Regions from separate parts of the Paenibacillus sp. FSL F4-0122 genome, predicted to be linked through region 3. Evidence: predicted binding sites of a transcription regulator. Region 3 holds the regulator's gene; each other region holds the start of a gene.
The links. The regulator Rex, encoded in region 3, represses fermentation and respiration genes when NADH is low (regulators of the CRP and FNR family bind a similar motif). The targets are predictions, from matches to a motif close to TTGTGAAATATTTCACAA.
Positions count from the first base shown of each region.

Region 1: MHH49_RS21420 (polymer-forming cytoskeletal protein) is a predicted target of Rex. The motif match lies at 2,950-2,967, and genes of this name have one in related genera.
Region 2: nirB (nitrite reductase large subunit NirB) is a predicted target of Rex. The motif match lies at 2,608-2,625, and genes of this name have one in related genera.
Region 4: MHH49_RS17875 (cytochrome ubiquinol oxidase subunit I) is a predicted target of Rex. The motif match lies at 3,404-3,421, and genes of this name have one in related genera.

Region 1 is NZ_JBBODI010000001.1:4,931,080-4,936,259, reverse strand. It holds gene MHH49_RS21435 (LysR family transcriptional regulator) at 1-590, opposite strand, end outside; gene MHH49_RS21430 (histidine phosphatase family protein) at 749-1,366, shown strand; gene MHH49_RS21425 (hypothetical protein) at 1,429-1,674, opposite strand; gene MHH49_RS21420 (polymer-forming cytoskeletal protein) at 2,340-2,891, opposite strand; gene MHH49_RS21415 (peptide ABC transporter substrate-binding protein) at 3,076-4,665, opposite strand; gene MHH49_RS21410 (LacI family DNA-binding transcriptional regulator) at 4,867-5,180, shown strand, end outside.
Region 2 is NZ_JBBODI010000001.1:4,419,062-4,424,241, forward strand. It holds gene MHH49_RS19040 (hypothetical protein) at 1-657, shown strand, start outside; gene ric (iron-sulfur cluster repair di-iron protein) at 955-1,650, shown strand; gene MHH49_RS19050 (hypothetical protein) at 1,801-2,511, shown strand; gene nirB (nitrite reductase large subunit NirB) at 2,743-5,166, shown strand.
Region 3 is NZ_JBBODI010000001.1:4,753,512-4,758,691, forward strand. It holds gene dinG (ATP-dependent DNA helicase DinG) at 1-1,684, shown strand, start outside; gene MHH49_RS20655 (redox-sensing transcriptional repressor Rex) at 1,815-2,468, shown strand; gene MHH49_RS20660 (amidohydrolase) at 2,455-3,756, shown strand; gene MHH49_RS20665 (cell wall elongation regulator TseB-like domain-containing protein) at 3,929-4,447, shown strand; gene MHH49_RS20670 (hypothetical protein) at 4,858-5,180, shown strand, end outside.
Region 4 is NZ_JBBODI010000001.1:4,138,505-4,143,684, reverse strand. It holds gene cydD (thiol reductant ABC exporter subunit CydD) at 1-948, opposite strand, end outside; gene MHH49_RS17880 (cytochrome d ubiquinol oxidase subunit II) at 964-1,980, opposite strand; gene MHH49_RS17875 (cytochrome ubiquinol oxidase subunit I) at 1,977-3,329, opposite strand; gene MHH49_RS17870 (response regulator transcription factor) at 3,602-4,258, opposite strand; gene MHH49_RS17865 (sensor histidine kinase) at 4,255-5,097, opposite strand; gene MHH49_RS17860 (response regulator transcription factor) at 5,126-5,180, opposite strand, start outside.

The DNA of each region.
Region 1 (5,180 bases), 180 kb from region 3:
CTCATAATAAATGCTTCAGACATCACTTCTTCAAAGCTAACCTGCTGATTGGCATAAGGATGATGGGAAGAAACCACGAATACATACTCGTCCCTATATAACTCCCGATGTTCGAACACTCCTGTATTATGCGAAGGAAACTCCATATCACTGTAAATCGCCACGTCTGCTTCAAAATTATTCAATTTTTCCATGACTCCATGAGAATTAGTAGTAGTGATCTGAATGTTAACTTCCGGAAAAGATTGTTTAAATAATGACGCCCACCGGGGAATGAGGATGCTTGTCGCCAAATAATTACCTGCAATCCGCAGATTCCCCTCAGGAAATTTGTGATAGTCTTCAATGATTTGCTGGACTTGATCACCCATGGCAAAAAACTTCTCAAGAGGTTCGATTAACCTTTTTCCTAAAGGGGTGGGCACCATCCTCTTTCCTTTAATTTCAAATAATAAAATATGATTCTCCCGTTCAAACTTACGGATTTGCGCTGATATAGCGGGTTGACTGATATGCAAACGTTCAGAGGCTTTGGTCACACTACCTGTGATCGCAACGTAATAAAACAATTTTAATACATGATAGTTCATCGTGATCTCTTCCTCACTTCATAAAATAATATCTGTATTCGCCGCTTATCCTCAGTCATTTTACTATAACTATACATTATGGATGTTAACTATTATATATTGTTTATTTATATTTATTTCTTTTATACTTACAACTATTCATAAGGGAGGTTTTGTTAATGACAAAGACAGTATTATACTTAACCCGCCACGGGCAAACAGAATGGAATTTACAAAAACGAATGCAAGGCCATCAAAATTCTGCGCTTACAGCCTTGGGCGAACAGCAGGCGGAATGGTTGAGAGATCGTTTGCAAGTAGAAAACTTAGGCGCAATTTATTCTAGTACTAGTCCAAGAGCATTGCATACTGCACAGATTTTACGGGGAAAGCGGAGTTTACCTATTCATCAGCAAGTTTCTTTAATGGAAATTAACATGGGGAGCTGGGAAGGAATGAATACGGATCAGATACAACTAGAATCCCCTTTACAATATTCCCATTTTTTCACCAGACCCGATCTATATATTCCTCTAACCTCAGGTGAAACTTACAAGCAGCTTGAACAAAGAGTAGTGCCGACAATGGAGCGCATCATAAACGATAACGTAGGGCTAGAAGTGCTCATCGTCACCCATCGGATGACTTTAAAAGTCATTATGGCTTATTTTCTCAATAAATCATTGCAGGAAATAGGGGAGTTACCGGATATTCTCTCTACTGCATTATGTAAAGTAACCCTAACTGATAACAATACAACCATCGATCTGTATGGAGATACTTCACATTATCAATGACTATGGGTCAAAAAATAAAAAGGTAACTCCGATTAACGGGGCTACCTTTTTAGCGTTCAACATTAAATATCCACACTTTTGATTATAAAACTGCGGACCTTCATCCATTTGCCTGAAATGAATTCATCAATCGTTTTCGTCTTTGGTCTAACGCAAAAGCGGTGTTTTGCCCCTTTATCAAAGCCCACAGCTTCAAAAATTAGGCTGTCCCCTATTTGCTCCTTGAAGAACACCTGCTTTAATCCCAACCTATTTAACATTTCAAGCTTTACGCTCTCAATATATGTGCGCGAATACTCCTTAGACATATGTGTTCCTCCTAGTAGTGGTAGTAATATTATAAGTCAATAGGAAGAAAATCAACAATAGTTCATATATTCATCATCCACAAAAAAACAACCAGGCAGCAATTCTCCGTTATTGGAGGTTCGCTGACTGGTGTTTTGGGTCTGTTGTGATTTGCTTGATAGGTTATGAGCTAAGCTTAATCATTCGTAGCTTTCGGATAACCACTCCGTTGTAGCGCACTATCTTGATATATCTGTAAGATAACTGCAATCTATAATCCACAAGGGCTAATTCTAACTTTAAGTGTATTCTATACAATTAAAAACTAGAGAAATAGCCTATAGAGTATTAAATCAGTAAAATAGATGTACAAAATACAGCTATTTTCATTGGCCGGGCGTTTTGAGCATTTTAGTTGTACAAAATACAGTTAAAACCATCTACTGTACACTTCAATGTTTCATACTCCATTACTTCATACTCCATTACTTCATACTCCAATAATTCACTGCTTCAATACTCCATTACTTGTTACTTCGAAGCCGTTGGCTCTCATATGGTAACTAGATGGGGTGTAGTCCATTATGAGTCAGCCCATTCATTACTGATTCCTTTTGCCTATCCTATCCGGATAATTCTATCTATTTAGTCCTTCTACTTCTACCTAATCGAAATCATCACTAACTTATTTAACTTCAGTTGCCCCAGTCACTTTACCTTCAATCCCTGCAGTTGCTTTCACATCTTCGTTTGCGAAGTAAAGATTTCCATCAATAGTCGAGGTTTCATGCAGGTTAAATCCGTTCGCTTCTACATAAACATCACCTTTAATGGTTCCGCCTTGAACTCGCAAATTTTCACTTTGTACGGTTAACTTAGGTACAGTGAGTGTGTAATTGGCAGTAACTTTGTGATCAGCGTCTTGGGCATAAAGAGCAATCTTACGGTAGATGTCGCCGTCTGCGGCCCCTTTATCATGGAATTCGCCTTCAACAACAACATCTTGGGCAATGGTCACATCATTTAGAATGGCAATAATCCAGTTTCCATCTTTACTTACAGCCTTGGTAAACGCATCTGCTTGATTTACGATTGAAGCTGTAGTAACTGCATCCGTTTGCTCTGTAGCTGGAGCCGTAGTAGCCGCTGAATTAGTTGCATTATTATTATTCGCACCACAACCAGACAAGACTGCAACCGAGACGCCTGCTACTAACATCATTTTAAATAACTTCATTTTAAATCCCCCTTGTTTTTGATTATAAATTAATTATATATTAAAATTTTTAATAAACAGGTGAAAATTTTCACAATATTGTGTCGTTATCTGAAGCGGTTTCACAAAGGTGATTAATTCCATACAAAAAGGACACTCCCAATAACTGCGGAAGTATCCTCATAGTCTTTATTACTATAATTTTTTAGATTAAATACCCTCTTGAAAAAGATATGGAACCATCATACTCTACACTTACTTTTTTAATGTTAGGTTTATGCAAAACATCAGCATAAAAATAATACAGCGGAAGGATGACCATTTGGTCAATGAGCATTTTTTCAGCTTTTGCATAAAGCTTGTTTCGTTCGCTAGTGTCTAATGTAAGCCTAGCTTGTTTAATATAACTATCATAAAGTGCACTGCTCCAGCCCGAATCATTATCGCTGCTCCAAGATGTGAAATAATCTAAAAAAGTCGATGGATCGTTATAGTCGGCTGCCCAAGCCGCTTTTGCCATTGTATAATTCAGCTTAAGACGATTATCAAGCAGATCTTCCCAGGGTTGAACCTCAAAGCCTACTGTAATGCCCAGATTTTTGTTCCAGCTGTTAATAACGGCTTCTGCAATTTCTTCATGACCTTCATTTATAATAATCGAAAAACTAGGAAGCTGAGTTAAGCCCTCTTCCTTCAAACCTTCCTGAAGTAATTTCTTAGCCTGTATTACATCCTCTTTGAAATACCGTGTATCAATAATCTCTGATCTAAAATTCAACTTGGAACCACGAATACTCCGAGGAATAAAACCGTAAGCAGGTGTACCATAGCCGATAGATTCTCGGTTAGCTGCCATGGCTAATGCTTTACGTATCTTCAGATTTTTGAAAGGTGCTTTGCTTAGATTGAACTGATAATAATATGTAGAAGCATACGGCAAAGCATATAACTCCTGAGGGAATACAGAATTTAAAGAAGCCTTATCTATCAGCTCATCTTTTGCCCCTACCCAGTCAACTTCATTGTTTAAGTAGGCCATAGTTGGCGAAGGTGTTCCAGCTTTAGGCCGAAGTAGATGCACCTCTGAGAAACGAATTTCTTGCGCCGCATAATAGTTTGGATTTTTAATTAGATGAATCGAATTTTCATCCCACTGTTGCAGTTTAAAAGGGCCATTAGTAACCATAGTTTTAATATTGTACGCCCAATTCTTATCTGCTTTCGCGACTTGCGCATTAATTGGCATGTAAATACTTTCCGCGAGAAGCTGCGGGAAATGTGAAGTTTTTTCATTCAAAGTCACTTGGAGTGTATCGTTATTTAACGCTTTCACACCCACTTTCGAAGACTCCTTTAGCTTCCCTTTATGATAATTCTCTGCGTTAGCAATTATGAACATTTTGAATGCATAGCTATTCATAGACTGAGGTGCAAGCGCTTGTTTCCATGCATACTCAAAATCTGAAGCCTTAACCTGCTGCTGATTACTCCATTTTGCGCTCGGCCGCAAGGAGAACGTGTATGTTTTCCCATCCTTGGAGACTGTCCACGACTTGGCTATCCCGGGAACCGCCTCTCCCGCATCATTCAAACGCACCAATCCCTCAAATATCCCTTTAATGACCGTAGTCGTACTACTATCTGTGGAAGAGGCAGGATCTAGATCTACAGGAATATAATCAAAACCAATACGCAACACCTGTTTAGCCTGTACAGCAGATGCAGTGTTCCCTTCACTTACATTTAAACCTATTAGTAATACTAAAACAAAGAGAACATGGAGCAATTTTTTCATCGACACTTCCCCTATTTCTATTATTTTTATTAACTAGAATAACATGGAATCTATTGATTCCGATAGATTAATTTCACCGTAATTCTTCCATTTCTAGAACCTAGCAGGGTCATCTAACTGCACACTCACTTCCCATTGACGCTTTGGGATCAGAATGTTAATCTTTAGAAAATATCACAAGGATAAGGGAGCTATTTACTGGTGAAAAAGACAACCATGAAGGACATCGCACTTCGTGCCAATGTCTCCGTCGCAACAGTGAGCTATGTTCTGAATCGTGTCGGCAACCAAACCATTCCTGAGAAAACGCGCCAGCAGATTCTTCAGCTTGCCGAGGAACTACACTACATACCCAATCTGGCGGCACGTTCACTTGCGAATCAGAAAACAGGATTGGTAGGTGTGCTTGTTAACACCTCAGCCCATACACCACACTGGAAGCTCCATGCCCAGTTCTCATTTATACATGCCTTGGAACAACGGTTAACAAATGCTGGTTACCATACGCTGCTATA
Region 2 (5,180 bases), 330 kb from region 3:
TCGATCAAAGTACAGCTCATCTATGACAAGACGTTGTTCATGCTGCATAGCCATCTTCCAGATTCCTTATGGGATGCGTGGATTGGTGTGCCTTACAGCATTATCTCTTCACTCTACAAAGGCAACAATGATAGCGGGACTATTTTTCAAAAATGGATTCAAAGTCCTTCTGGCTGGAAATGTATCGGCTGTGAACGGCATTGTCTGGAGTCGACGGAACCTCTTCAAGAAGTGAATGTGGCGAGTAATCAACGACAATATAAGTTCCATAATGGCATTCGCCAAAGCATGGTGCTACAAGCCCTAATTTGGTCCATGTACGAGAATACCGTATTATTCAAACCCTTTTTAGGGGATGAGCCCTTTTTTGATGAAGATGATTTGCATACGATATCCTCTTATTTCGTGCCAACTTATCTTAACGATCTACGTCTACTGGAGCAGTCTAAGCCTTGTAAAGAGTACAAAGATCAGAATATACAGATTTATCAGGAATGGATATCCGCCCCTGACCTTGTCCTCAAATGGAATGGTGGCCTGACAGAAGGCAGATGGATGACCGGTGTTTATATGGATCACTCCCGCTTTGCTGGTTTAGGACCTTATTTAAAGGACGCAAAGGGTAAGCGAACGTATATGCAGGCTTATGTTCAATAAAAGATACAGATTTGGTGTGACCGAATAGATAAATGTAAGACAAATAACATTACTGATGCCCGTGTGGTAAACAAAAGACAGGTCGATTGTGGGGATATATCTCCATGATTGACCTTTTTCGTTCAACAAAGAGATACAATTTTCGTGAGTACAATCACAAGTCAAAACTCCTTTCAGGGTTAAGGTGAACAGGTAGAAAAGATTTTTTCAGAACCTGATCACATATCCCGAGGAGGAACTATTATGGAAACTAAACAACCTAATGATAGAATTTCAGATTTACAGCATAAGCAATCGGTGCAACCTGGATTTACTCCAGATGCCCTTGTAAAAGATATTGTGCTGCAATTCCCAAAAGCTGCGGATTATTTCAAGTCCAAACGGATTGATTTCTGCTGTGGAGGCGCCAAACCTCTTGCTGAAGCAGCTGTAGAGCGTGGACTAGATCAAGAGATGATCATTAGTGATCTCAACAAGCTATTCGAGGAATATCCGGTACCACAAGAAGAACTCGCATGGAACACAGCACCTTCTGCAGAGTTAATCGACCATATAGTGAGTAAACATCACCATTACCTGCGGGAAGAGCTGCCCCTAATTAGCCAAAATGTAACTAAGGTATACCGGGTTCATGGCGGAGATTCACCTCATTTAGAAGAGTTATATAGCTTGTTTAATACACTTAAGGAAGATCTGCTTCAGCATACAGCTAAAGAAGAGGAAGACGAGTTTCCAAAATTATTAGCGTATGATGCCAATCCAAGTGAAGAAGGGCTGACCATACTTCGTGAGGCATTAATTGACCTTGAGAGTGAACATGACACAGCAGGCGATATATTGAGACAAATACGCAAAATAACAGATGATTTCACCCCACCGGCTCATGCTTGTACAACCTATCGTTTGACTTATGCCCGGCTAGAGGAGCTGGAGAGCATGACTTTTGAACATGTTCATCTGGAGAATAATATATTGTTCCCTAGATTCCAGTAGAAAAAATGAGTTTTCAAAGAGTCCCTTAGGGGACTTTTTTTATATTTGAGAACAAAGCTTATTTACGTTATTCTTAAATAGACAGTATGCATAACTTACTACAAGCCTGAGACGCTGTGTGGTCATTAGGCGGGACAAGGCGGTGTCACTATGCCCACGAAATATATGTGGAGGTTGTTACTAGGATTAGTCATCGTATTCATAATAGGTGGATGTTCGACTCTTGCTGACGTTAATAATGAAGGGAATAATGGCTTAGCAGGATCAGACGGGCCTACGCTTTCGCTTATCGTTGCGGGAAATGACTTGCTGACCAACCCTTTGGACAAGCAGCTTAGCGAGAGCTACAGAAAAGGGATAACGATCTTTGACCTACTGAAAGGTAGTGGGAAGGCCACCTTTTCTGAGGATAACACAAGCATTCTAACGGTAAATAATATTTCACTCAGTCCAGGAATGAATTGGGAGCTGCAAATGGATGGGGAGACCATTGGATCTGAGGATTGGGGTCGAACCGTCGGGCATGAATCAAAATTAGTAATTACGGCGATGTCTAAGGAACAAGAGGAACCCCTTCAAATTGTGTTGTTGACCGTGAATGGCGGAAGTGAGCAAGTGAATTTGAATCATTCATATGTTATGGGATTTACTGAAGATTTAACAGTGAGAGGTTTGTTGAAGAACAGCAGTGTGGTGCAGTTGACCGAAGACAACAAAAAGGTGTTATCCATTGGTGATTATACTCCTCTTAGCAATGAAGTTTGGAAGATGAAGGTGAATGGGAAGCAGCTGCTTGAGAATGGAATGGACATGAAGCTTAGAGTGCAGGATGAATTGGAGATTTTATTGGCTATACGTTAAAAAAAGTACATAAATGCCAGATCTACGGTTATTCAGAACCTGTGATCTGGCTTTTTTTATTAGAATTTAGAACCTAACAAAGTTGTCTTATTTTTTATGTGAAAATATTCACATTTAATGTGACTGTAATCACAATCTCTCTTAAATTTTGAAATGTATAATTTCATTATGTAGAAGATAAGTTGAAGCAAAGTTCAACAAGAACGGATAAGACTGAGGAGGCACCTAACTATGGCAGCGAAGAGAGAAAAATTAGTATTAGTCGGCAACGGTATGGCAGGCATAGGTACGCTAGAGCAAATATTGAAGCTAGGTGGAGCTTATGACATTACGGTCTTTGGAAGCGAACCTCACCCCAATTATAATCGGATCATGTTGTCCTATGTTCTCGAAGGCAGCAAAACCATCAACGATATCATCCTAAACGACTGGAACTGGTATGAAGATAACAACATTACCTTGCATACAGGAACAACAGTTACGCGAATTGACGAGCATTCCAAGCAAGTAATTGCGGATAACGGTATGGCTGTTTCTTACGATAAAGTGATTATTGCAACGGGTTCGAATTCATTTATTTTACCTGTACCTGGTTGTGATAAGGAAGGCGTAGTGGGTTTCCGGGATATTGCAGATTGTGATGCGATGCTAGCTGCGGCTAAACAATACAACAAAGCGGCGGTAATCGGCGGAGGCTTACTTGGATTGGAAGCGGCAAAGGGTCTTGTGAACCTTGGCATGGACGTTACTGTAGTGCATCTGATGGAAGATCTAATGGAGCGCCAGCTTGATCGTAATGCCTCCTCTATGTTGCAAGCTGAGCTAGAGCGTCAAGGCGTGAAATTTGCCATGGGCAAACAAACAGTAGAATTGACAGGGGAACAGAGAGTAAGTGGTTTACAATTTAGTGATGGCACTACACTTGCAGCTGATTTTGTAGTTATGGCTGTAGGCATCAAACCGAATATAACTGTGGCAAAAGAAAGCGGAATTGCTGTTAATCGTGGAATTGTAGTGGACGATTATTTGCAGACCTCTATGCAGAATGTATATTCCATTGGCGAATGTGCCGAACATCGCGGAGTTTGTTACGGATTAGTAGCGCCGCTCTTCGAGCAGGGTATGGTTCTAGCTAAACATCTCTGCGGAAGCGATACAAATCCATATGAAGGTTCTGTTGTCTCCACCAAATTAAAAATTTCCGGTGTGGATGTATTTTCTGCAGGTGAGTTTATGGATTCCCCTGAGCACACTGTAATCTCAAGCAAAGATGAATGGAAGCGAACCTATAAGAAAATTCTGCTCAAAGACAATGTCATTGTTGGTGCAGTCCTGTTCGGGGATGTGACGGAGTCGGCTAACCTGCAAAAGTTAGTAAAACAAGGCGCTGTAATGACCGATGAAATTTATACAGAGGTTATGGGGACGGGCTGCTGCGGAAGTGGATCCAAAAAGAGCACGTCCGTAGAAGCGATGGCGGACGAAGAAATCGTTTGTGGCTGTAACGGGGTTACGAAAAAAGCGATTGTGGATGCGGTCATAGAAAATGGTTTTACTACTGTGGACGAAATAAAAGCATGTACAGGAGCGACGCGCTCTTGCGGAGGTTGTAAACCGGTTGTAGAACAAATTTTACAATTTGTCCTGGGTGATAGTTTTGAGCAGTCTGCCAAGCAAGGAATTTGTAGCTGCACAACGCTTAGCCGGGATGAGATTGTTGCTGAGATTACAGCTAAAGGTCTTAGTACTACTAAAGAGGTTATGCATGTACTGGGTTGGAAACAAGAGGAAGGCTGCTCTAAATGCCGTCCGGCGATTAACTATTATCTGGGGATGATAAATCCGGATACACATCAAGACGAGAAGGAATCACGCTTTGTTAATGAACGTATGGGAGCCAATATTCAGAAAGACGGAACCTATACCGTTATTCCACGCATGTACGGCGGGGTAACGACACCGGAGGATTTGAAGAAAATCGCCGATGTCTCCCTTAAATATGATGTAAAAGTTGTGAAGGTGACGGGTGGGCAACGCCTGGATCTAATCGGGGTGAAAAAAGAGGATCTGCCGAAAGTATGGGAAGAGCTCGATATGCCATCAGGTTATGGTTATGCCAAGTCGCTACGTACCGTTAAGACTTGTGTGGGTTCACAGTTCTGCCGTTTCGGCACACAGGATTCGCTGGGAATGGGCGCGCTCATAGAACGTAAGTATGAACGTCTTGATTTTCCTGCCAAGTTTAAAATAGCTGTCAACGGCTGCCCACGTAACTGTGCGGAATCCTGCACGAAGGATATTGGCATCGTCGGTAATGACGGCGGTTGGGAAGTATTTATCGGTGGTAACGGTGGGATCAAACCACGGATTGCTGATTCCTTCTGCAAAATTAAGACCGATGAAGAGTTGATCGAAGTGTGCTCCGCTGTGATGCAATATTATCGTGAGACCGGTAATTATTTGGAGAGAACCTCCGAGTGGGTTGAGCGTATGGGACTTGAGCAGATTCAAATGGTCATTTTGAATAATGAAGATAACCGCAAAGAGCTGGCCGCACGGATTGACTTTGCTCTGACTCAGGTGACGGATCCTTGGAAAAAAATGCTCAATGACAGTAGCACTCGTACTGCGCTTTTTGAAGAAACAAGAGTCTAGCGGATATAACGCAC
Region 3 (5,180 bases):
TGAAGAGCTGAATTTAAGCGGCCGGGGCGGTGATTTCTGGGAGACGGTGGCAAGCGATACCGATTCCTGTCTGGGCCGTTCCTGTCCTTGGTTCCGCAAATGCTATTATCATAGGGCCAAGCATGAAGCTGGGATTGCTGACGTGGTCATTACGAACCACTCCAAGCTATTCGCAGATGTTAAAGCTGGGCACCAGCTGCTTCCAGCTTACGAGCATCTTGTAATTGATGAAGCACATCATTTAGAAGATGTGGCTGGTAAACATCTTGGCATGCATATGAAGCATTTCACTGTGGCACACACGTTATCGCGACTGTATAAAGATAGCCGAAACGGACAGCTTCCTGCTCTGCGCCAGATCTTACAGTCGTCAGGCAGTGAAGAGGCTTCAGAATGGAGCGGAGTCATCGATCGGATCTACCCGGATCTGCTTACTGTCAAAGAAACCTGGGATGCACTCAGCGACAAGCTGTTCAGCCTTTTGCCGGAACGCAGTGATGCGGCAGCAGGGGAAGCGGGACAACTGGTTATGCGTTTGCTTCCCGCCCGTAAGCCGAAGGATTGGGATGAATTAGTTGCGCTTGAGAACACTATGAATCTGACGTTAAGCGACATCATCCGTAAGGGTGATAAAATGCTTAATGAGATGCGTGACCAGGAAAGCCAATCCTCAGCAGACAGTCTTGTTACTGATATTAGCGGTTTATTTAAGGATTTGGCTTCCATACGTGAGCAAGTAAGATTCTTTATGGGGCTGAATGACGATAATGTAGTATATTGGCTGGAGGCAAATGGAAATTACCGCAGCAAATCACTGCAGATGTATGCCGTCCCTGTGGATGTTAGCAGCCAGCTTAAAGAGTTGTTCTTCGATAAGAAAAAAAGCATCGTGCTTACCTCGGCGACGCTGTCTGTAGATAAATCTTTTCAGTTTATGATTGATAATCTCGGACTTAACGAAGCTGCGGAAGAGGGACGTCTAATGACCTCACTCCTTCCATCTCCCTTTAAGTATCGCGAGCAGGCGCTGCTAGTTATACCGCGTGATTTTCCTAGTGTGAAGGGCAGTGTGGGCGATGCTCGATTTGTCGATACACTCGTACAGTCGTTAGCAGAAGCTGCCAAAACAACACGTGGGCGGATGCTGGTTCTGTTTACTTCTTATAAAATGCTGCGTCAGGTATATGATCCGCTTAAAGAGGCTTTGGCCTCACAAGAGATTACGGTGCTTGGTCAAGGCGTGGAAGGTGGCAGCCGGAGCAAGCTGATCCGCCGCTTTCAGGACAGTGCAGCATCCGTTCTGCTGGGGACGAGCAGCTTCTGGGAAGGTGTAGATATTCCAGGTGAAGCACTGACTTGCCTGGCCATCGTGAGACTTCCGTTTCAACCACCGAATCACCCGTTGGCGGAAGCGAAGTCGGAGTTATTGCAGGCCCAGAAGAAGAATCCGTTCATGAAATTATCTGTTCCTCAAGCGGTTATTCGTTTTAAGCAGGGATTCGGAAGACTGGTTCGCACGGCGCAGGATCGCGGAATAGTTATTGTTTATGATACAAGGGTTATTGAATCTCATTACGGGAAGTATTTCCTTTATTCATTGCCTGGTCCCAAAATGGAGCATATGCTGACTGATCAAATGGTCCCCCGCATAGCGGAATGGCTAGAGGATGGCGGCGCTTCTTAAAATGCTCGTCTTCAGTTTAGCTCCTCCTTATCCTTAAGGGCGGTAAGTTACAGTACCGCCCTTAATAAGGAGAGGTATACGTTTGAATATGGATTTTCACAAGAACATTACTATTTTTAGGAGGAAAAATATGAAATCGGATAAAATATCAGAAGCCGTTGTTCGCAGACTACCTGTGTATTTGCGTTTTTTGAATGATCTCCAGAATCGCGAAATATTAACAGTTTCCTCTCAGGAACTTGGACAAAAGCTTGATCTTAATCCCGCACAGATTCGTAAGGATTTAGCGTATTTTGGTGACTTCGGCAGAAAAGGTATCGGCTATGATGTAACGTATCTTATTGAGAAAATCCGTCATATTCTGAAGCTGGATCAACAGCTTAATGTAGCTTTAGTAGGGGCAGGTAATCTCGGACATGCCTTGTCTAATTACAATGCATATCTTAAAGATACAATGAAAATCACGGCTATATTTGATTCGTACGCTCCTAAGGTTGGACGTAAGATCAACTCCCTTACTGTGCAACCAATGGATGAACTAGGCAGCACGATTCGTGAGCAAGGTATTCGCATTGCCATTATTACCGTACCTGATTCAGAAGCTCAAAATGTAGCAGATATTCTCATTTCTTCTGGGATTGAAGCGATTTTGAACTTTGCCCCTGTGATTCTGAAGACACCACCGAATATCCGGGTGCATGCAGCTGATTTTACAACTGATCTGCAAAGTCTTGCTTATTACTTGCGGGATGGAAAGGAAGAAAGCGAACATGAACAGCAATAAAACGATAATTAAGGGCGGGTATTTTCTGACTCCGGGAACGGATGAGCCGGTTCTGAGTGGATATATGACTATTGAAGATGATTTAATCACTTACATAGGAAAAGAAGAGCCTCAGATGGAAGCTGGAGTGCAAGTGGTTGATGGCAGTCGTCTGCTGTTCATGCCTGGACTTGTAAACACACATGGTCATGCGGCGATGTCTTTGCTGCGTGGATATGGAGATGATTTAGCGCTACAAGTGTGGCTTCAGGAGAAAATGTGGCCGATGGAGGAAAAGTTCACCGGTGATGATGTATACTGGGGAACCTCCTTATCTGTATTGGAAATGCTGAAGGGTGGAACTACGACCTTCCTCGATATGTATGATCATATGGACCGAGTAGCTGAGGTAGCTGAGTTATCAGGTATCCGTTCCGTATTGATGCGTGGTGTGATCGGGTTATGTCCAGAGGATGTACAGAATCACAAGCTTGCGGAAGCGATTTCTTTTGCCCGTAACTGGCATGGAAAGGCGGACGGTAGAATTACTACTATGATCTCGCCGCACGCCCCTTATACTTGCCCTCCGGACTTCCTGGTTAAGTTCGTGCAGGCAGCGCATGATCTGGATTTACCGATGCATACGCATATGTCCGAAACGAAACGTGAAGTGGAACAAAATGTGGCGGATTACGGGTTGCGTCCTGTAGCTCACTTAGAGAAGCTTGGAATGTTCACACGTCCCTCGATAGTTGCACATGGTGTTCATTTAAATGATGAAGAGATTGAGATCTTGGCTCGCCATAATGTGGGTGTCTCTCATAATCCGGGCAGTAATTTGAAGCTGGCTAGCGGAGTGGCTCGGGTTACTGATCTTCTAAAAGCTGGTGTGAAGGTGTCTCTTGGCACGGATGGCGCGGCCAGCAACAATAACTTGGATATGTTTGAAGAGATGCGGCTTGCAGCTCTCATTCATAAGGGTGTCAGCGGTGATCCAACGGCTGTTCCAGCTCCAGAAGCTCTACGTATGGCTACAGAATATGGCGCCCAGTCCATCTTTTTAAATAATGTAGGTAGACTTGCTGTTGGGATGAAAGCTGATTTCATTGCAATTGATATAGATCAGCCGCATTTGCTGCCACACACAGATCTGTTGTCTCATGCAGTTTACTCTGCTAGCGCTAAGGATGTTGAGCATGTGTGGGTGAATGGTAAACAGGTCATCAAGCATGGGCAATGCTTAACCCTGGATGAGGAAGCTATCCGGCGTAAAGCGCAAGAAGCCTTCGAAGGTTTATTGAAGCGTTAAGTCTGGATAATAACGAATAAATAATAGGCTGCGACTTTTTGCTTTTAGCAAAAGTTGCGGCCTTTTGTACATTTTAAAGGCTGGGAAAGCTAGAAAATTATGAAATTTTGGATAAACACGCGGGTGTGTTATATAATCAAAAAAGATATATTACTAGAAAGGGAGCTGTACCTTGAAGAAAAGGAAAAAATGGATCCTCCTGGGGTCAGTTCTGATTCTGCTCCTGGGGTTTGGACTTATCCAGTTCTATGCCTATATTATGAAAGATCAATGGAACGAGCAGGATATCGCCAAGGATGTTGCCAAAACCAGAGCGGGTCTAACAGAGGTAACCAAAGCACAAAAATCGGTTTGGGATGAAAATGCAGTGTACTGGGTTTTAACAGGAAAAAATGAAGCCGGGACTGCTCTTATGGTCTGGGTCCGCTTTACGGTAGATGGAAAATTTGCTGAAGGCGACGACGCAGTGTTTGCTGAGGAACTAAGTAAAGGAACCTCAGAAGCCCAAATACGCGGCATTATCAAAGCTGATCTTCCGGACATAACGATTGAACGCTTGCTGCCGGGAGTATATAACGGAGAGTATGCTTGGCAGCTTTTTTATAAACAGAGCGGTCGGTATTATTATCAATTTTATCGGTTTTCGGATGGGTCCCGAATGGGTGAAGGTTACAGTTTACCTAAAAGTTAAGCCGAACATAAGGAAATTAAGGGTGGCAATGTAAACAAGCGAACTTATTATAAGTTCGCTTGTTTACATTTATTTGATGTACAAAAGTGATATACTAAGTGATATACTGAATGGGTGGTTATCACCGAATATTCTCTTAAATTCACATACAAAAATAGGCCGATTGATTAAAAATCAAGGCCGATTTTGTCGAAAACGAGGAATATATTTGGTATTGATGGAAATATTTAAAAAATTAAATTTTAAATATATTCACATTTATTTTGAAATTAGTATATACACCTGTGATATACTACTACTTGTAATTAGAACAGCAATAAGAGACTTCAGTCTCTCTGATGAGCTCTCAAGTAGCTATAAATTATTATACTGAGCTTTATATTTTGTCATCTTTGAGAGGAGGACGTTTCTTGAAATTACGTCTTGTACCTGTGCTGATAACGTCTCTACTGTCGGCTACTCTATTGTTTGGTGGCTTCTTTTTGTATCGTCAGTTTGCAATGCAGGAACCACTTCAGAAGATTGTATCTCAATATGAGGGCGTCAATGATTCTCATATCAGTATTAACCGCAATGAGGTCACTTTGAAACTTGATCTCCAGCCAGGCACGAAATTACGTGAACTGGTTCAGTACGTCTCTAAAGAAGGAAAATCGATGATTGATGGACGTACACTGAAACTTGATGTAGAACAGAACTCCAGTGAACTGCTGGATGAATACTGGGATAAAGC
Region 4 (5,180 bases), 620 kb from region 3:
AAGCATCTCTTCCACTTTACGAAGGGCTCCCATGCTGGTGCGGCCGCTGTGAAAAGCAGTTCCCGTGTTTTTCAGCAGATTGAAGAACTCAGGCACCAGCAGCAGGATCAGAAACGCGGTATGAAAGGAAAGAGATTTAAAGACAAGAAGCTGAAGCGCCAGCTCAAGCGCAATAATCCCAATACCCAGCATAACGATCGACTCCAGCATGAAGGTATTGGTAAAGGCAATCCGCAGAATACCCATTGTCGCATCCCGGTACCCCAAACTGCTGCGTTCGATCTCCTGCTGCTGGCGGCGGGCAAGGCCGAACAGCTTCAACGAGACCAGCCCCTGAAGAGAGTCGAGGAAGGTCCCGGAGAACCCGGCGAGCTGTGCGAATTTCTCCTCTGCCTTGTTCTTGGTCTGCAGCCCTACAAGAATCATGAATACCGGAATAAAGGGTGCGGTACACAGCAGGATCCATCCGGAATTGCTGTGCTGGGTAAAGATTACGATTAATATCAGCACGGGTATGACCGCAGCTTCCATCATTCTTGGCATGTACTGGCTGAAATAACTGTCCGCCTCATCCACCGCATCCAGTGCTACACTTACCTTACCGCCCGTTTGCCCGCGAAGTGACGAGGGTACAGAAGCTTGAGTCATCTTCCGCAGCACTCTGGCCCTCATCGTTGCCATAGCATCAGCAGCCATGTGCAAGCCAATTAACCCGTTGCCATAAGATAGCAGCGTACGCGCAGCCATGACAGCAAGTAACAGGCCAAGGATAACCGCCGCCGATGACACAGATACCCGTTCTACAAAAATCTTATTAACGGCTTCCGCGAGCAGCACGGCCTGGCATGTTATGGCTACACCGAGTGCAAGCGAGAAGCCTGCTAATAGTGCACGACGTTTCCTTTGTGTAGACATATACTCTGAGATCAGTCCGGTTCTCCTCTTCATGATAACTCCCCTCCTTTATTTTTTGCCTTTTACATACTCCGCATCAAACAGGAATAATCTGAAGACCAGAATGAGCGACGGGACCAGCAGACACAGACCGCCGATAAAGGCTACCACCAGCGCAATCCCCATGGATTCGTTCGTGGCTCCACTTTGAATGGTGATATAGGGGTCCAGGATATAAGGATACTGCCCTATGCCGTACGCAAAAAAGGCACAGAGAAACTGAAGCATGACAAAGATAAAGGCCAATCCGTAGCGGCGGCCGTAGTACAGCAGCCATGTAGCAATCATGAAAAAGGCAACGGATGAGCCCAGCAGCCACCACAAATCCATCATGTTTTGAAAATGACGCTCATTGTGCTGGGAAAGAAAAACAAATGCCGTAAATGCAGCAATGATCGTGGGTATGCTCCAAAACAGGGCGTAGGTTCGCATCAGCTTGAGCGCGGGCTGATCCTCCGCCTTCGAAGCGTAGTAGGCCAAGAACGAGCTGCTGATGAACAGCACCGACACGATGGCGAGGGCTACAATGCTCCATGACAACGGACTGGTCAAAAGCGTCCAATAGGCTAAGGTGACCGTTCCGCTATTCTCTATAATAAAACCGCCCTCAGACAGCGTCAGTGCCACCGATAAAGAAGCCGGAATCAGTAAACCTGTGGCCCCGTATAAAAACAGATAGATAATGTTCTGCTTCGAGCCATAGTTCTGAAAAGCATAGAAGGAGCCGCGTATAGCCAGCAGAATCACGGCGATGCTTCCGGGAACAAGCAGCGCCGAGCCATAATAGTATGCCGTGTCGGGGAAAAATCCGATGATGCCCACAAAGAAGAAAACAAAGAATACATTAGTAATCTCCCAGACTGGCGACAGGTAGCGGGAGATCAGCCGGTTAATCAGGTGATCCTGTTTCGTCAAGCGGGCATATAAGGCAAAGAATCCGGCCCCGAAATCAATAGACGCGACAATTAAATAGCCGTACAAAAAAATCCAAAGCACTGAAATACCGGCCAGCTCATAGCTGATCATAGTTGCTCACCTTTTTCTATAGATGCTTGTGCCAGCTTGTTCAGCTCGGCCTCTGGAGGATTATTGTGGAACAACCGTCTAAGTACGATGACACACATCGTCCCCATTACAACATACAGAAGGAGGAAGAGGAAAAAGAGAATCCTCACATTCGGCGATGTTGTGGCTGCTTCCTCTACACGCATATATCCACGGACAATCCAAGGCTGCCTGCCAAGCTCTGCATAGAACCAGCCGAATTCAATGCCCAGGAAGGCCAGAAATGTGCTAAAGACAATGGATCTGAGCAGCCACTTGTTAAGCTCATTTCGTCTCTTCCAGAACAGGAAGAGGAAATACAGCAGTCCAATCCCCAAGATAACCATTCCGCTCAGGACCATAAAATCAAACAAATAGTGGACAATAAGCGGCGGGCGTTCGTCAAGCGGGAACTCTTCAAGACCCGTGACCTCAGCGTTAAAGTCTCCAAACGCCAGGAAGCTTAGCGCTTTCGGAAGGTGAATTCCCCCCAGAATCTCGTTCTCTGCATTAAGCCAGCCCAGCAGAACCAAGTCTGCGCTGCGTTCGGTTTCGAAGTGCCATTCCGCTGCCGCCAGCTTCTCCGGCTGATGCTCCGCCAGAAACTTGGCTGACATGTCTCCGGCCAGGCTTGTCAGCAGACTGAACGCCACAACAACGGTCATCATCAGCTTCAAGGCTTTCTTGGAGTAGGCCGAGACTCCCCTTCTCAGGATAGTGCAAGCCGCAATTCCCGCAAGCAAAGCAGCGCCCGTCAAGTAGGCAGAAGTTAAGACATGAAATACCTTTGAAGGTGTTGCCGTATTAAGCATTACCTCCAGCGGATTCACTGCCGTGAATTGTCCGGCTTCCATTACAAAGCCTCCAGGCTGATTCATGAATCCGTTCACTGTTGTGATGAATACTGCGGACATGCCTGCCCCGGCGACAATGGGAATCGTCAGCAGTAAGTGAATATACGGGTTGCGAAACCGCCCCCAGGTGTACAAATAAATCCCTAGGAAAATGGCTTCAAAAAAGAAGGCGAAAACCTCCATAAATAAGGGAAGGGCGATTACGTTCCCGCCGATCTGCATGAACTTCGGCCAGACAAGCGCAAGCTGCAAGGCAATCGCTGTTCCGGTCACTACGCCAACAGCTACTGAAATAATAAATCCGCGTGACCATCTTTTGGCCATCAGAGTGTAATGCTGGTCTTTCTTTCGTATCCCGACGAATTCGGCAATAGCTATCATCAATGGGACACCGACACCAATCGTAGAAAAAATGGTGTGAAATGCTAACGTCATTCCTGTTAACCATTTACTCCACATCACTGTATCAATCATCACGAATACATCCCCCCTCAATCTTGCGAATGAAGCCCAGCAAATTTTAGAAGCGCTTTGCTATTCCTTCCACTTTGCTGTGCTTTAATTCACAAGTATAATGAGTTTAGGGAAACTCCGTATGGCCCAAACGAGGGGGGCAATGTGTCTAACTTTCTTCTATAGTGCGTCTTTTTTGTGAAAACGCGCTGTTATATGAATGAATCGTGACATATGTCACTTCATAATTTTTTATACCTATCGAAGTTTCTGTTAAAACCAATAAAAAGGACTTACTACAAACGATTGTAATCGTCCGAAATAAGCCCTCTTTCCAGCGCATATCTTGTAAGCTGAACGCGATTCTGTACCTGCAGCTTTTGCAGAATATTCTTAAGGTGGTTCTTCACCGTATATTCCGAAATTCCATAATTCTCAGCAATTTCTTTGTTCGTCCAACCCGTGGCTACCCCATTCAAAATATCCTGCTCTCTGGCCGTTAAGTTTACCTGCGGCTCCTTGACAGCAGATAAGGATACATCCTTCAAAATTTGATACGCGACCTCCCGGCTTAAAGGCGCTTCTTCATGGACTATAGAGTGCAAATATTCAATCCAGGTTGAAGGTGCAAGATTCTTCAAGAGATACCCTTGGGCACCCCGCTTTAAAGCTTCCAGCAAATGAATCAGGTCATCTGACACTGTTATCATTACAATTTTCACATAGGGGAACATCAGTTTGATTTTCTGTGTAGCCTCAAGCCCGTTCATTCCGGGCATCTGGATATCCATCAGGATCAAATCCGGCAGCCACTCTGCAGTGAATTCTATGGCTTCCTGCCCATTAGTCACCACTCCAACTACTTCAAAGCTCGGGTCAAGGGACAAAATATCACAGATAGCCTCCCTTGCATGTATGTGATCATCGACAACCAGTACACGCGTGTGCCTCATTTGCCCTCACCCTCTTTCATTAATTCTACTGCAGTGTACAAATGATCCCGACGAAATTCCATTTTCCAATTCATCTCCTCCGCCCTTTCCTTCATGATATTCAATCCGAAACGGTCCTTAAACATAAATGGGTTGTCTACAAATCCCCGTCCATCATCTTTAATCGTAACCTTGAACCGGTGCGGGTCTCCTTCTCCCACAATCCAACCGTGTGTAGCCCCTGAATGCTTCTCTATATTGACGACAGCCTCCCGAACACAGGCAAGCAGTTCAACTTTTTCTTTCGGGGACAACATACTGTCCGGTATCGACCAATTCACACTAAATTGCACAGGAGTGTCCATTACCATCTTTTTCAACTTAGACTCCATAGATTCATGAGATAAAATTGTTTTATCTTCCATAGGCTCATATTTTAAATCAGCTATGGCCTGGCGCACATAACGATTCACCTCGTGGACTGTTTTACGGATCTGTTGCACGTTCTGGAGGTGCCGATCATTATCCACTACATGTTCTTCCAGACGGTCTACTTTGACGGAGAGCAGAAATAACGATTGTGCAATTCCGTCATGTAGTTTCTTGGCCAGCTGTTCTCTGGCTTCAAGCACGGTTGTTGCGTTACGTTCCACCTCAAGCTCCTTCTGAATGTGATCCAGCATACGAAACATCTTATTAAGCAGGGTCATACTTACCAGATAAACTATCAACGGTGTGAGCCAGTTTCCTAATTCCATAGAAATATAAGGTAATAAAAATTGATGCCTGATATATTCCCATACCCCGACCGTAAACGTTGGAATTAAAAGAATCATCCATTTAATCTGTTTATAGGTCATTTGCATATTCCCCTCCTCAATGATATGTTCACATCGATTTAAAGCTCAGCATGTATCCATAACCCCATACGGTTTGAATGAGT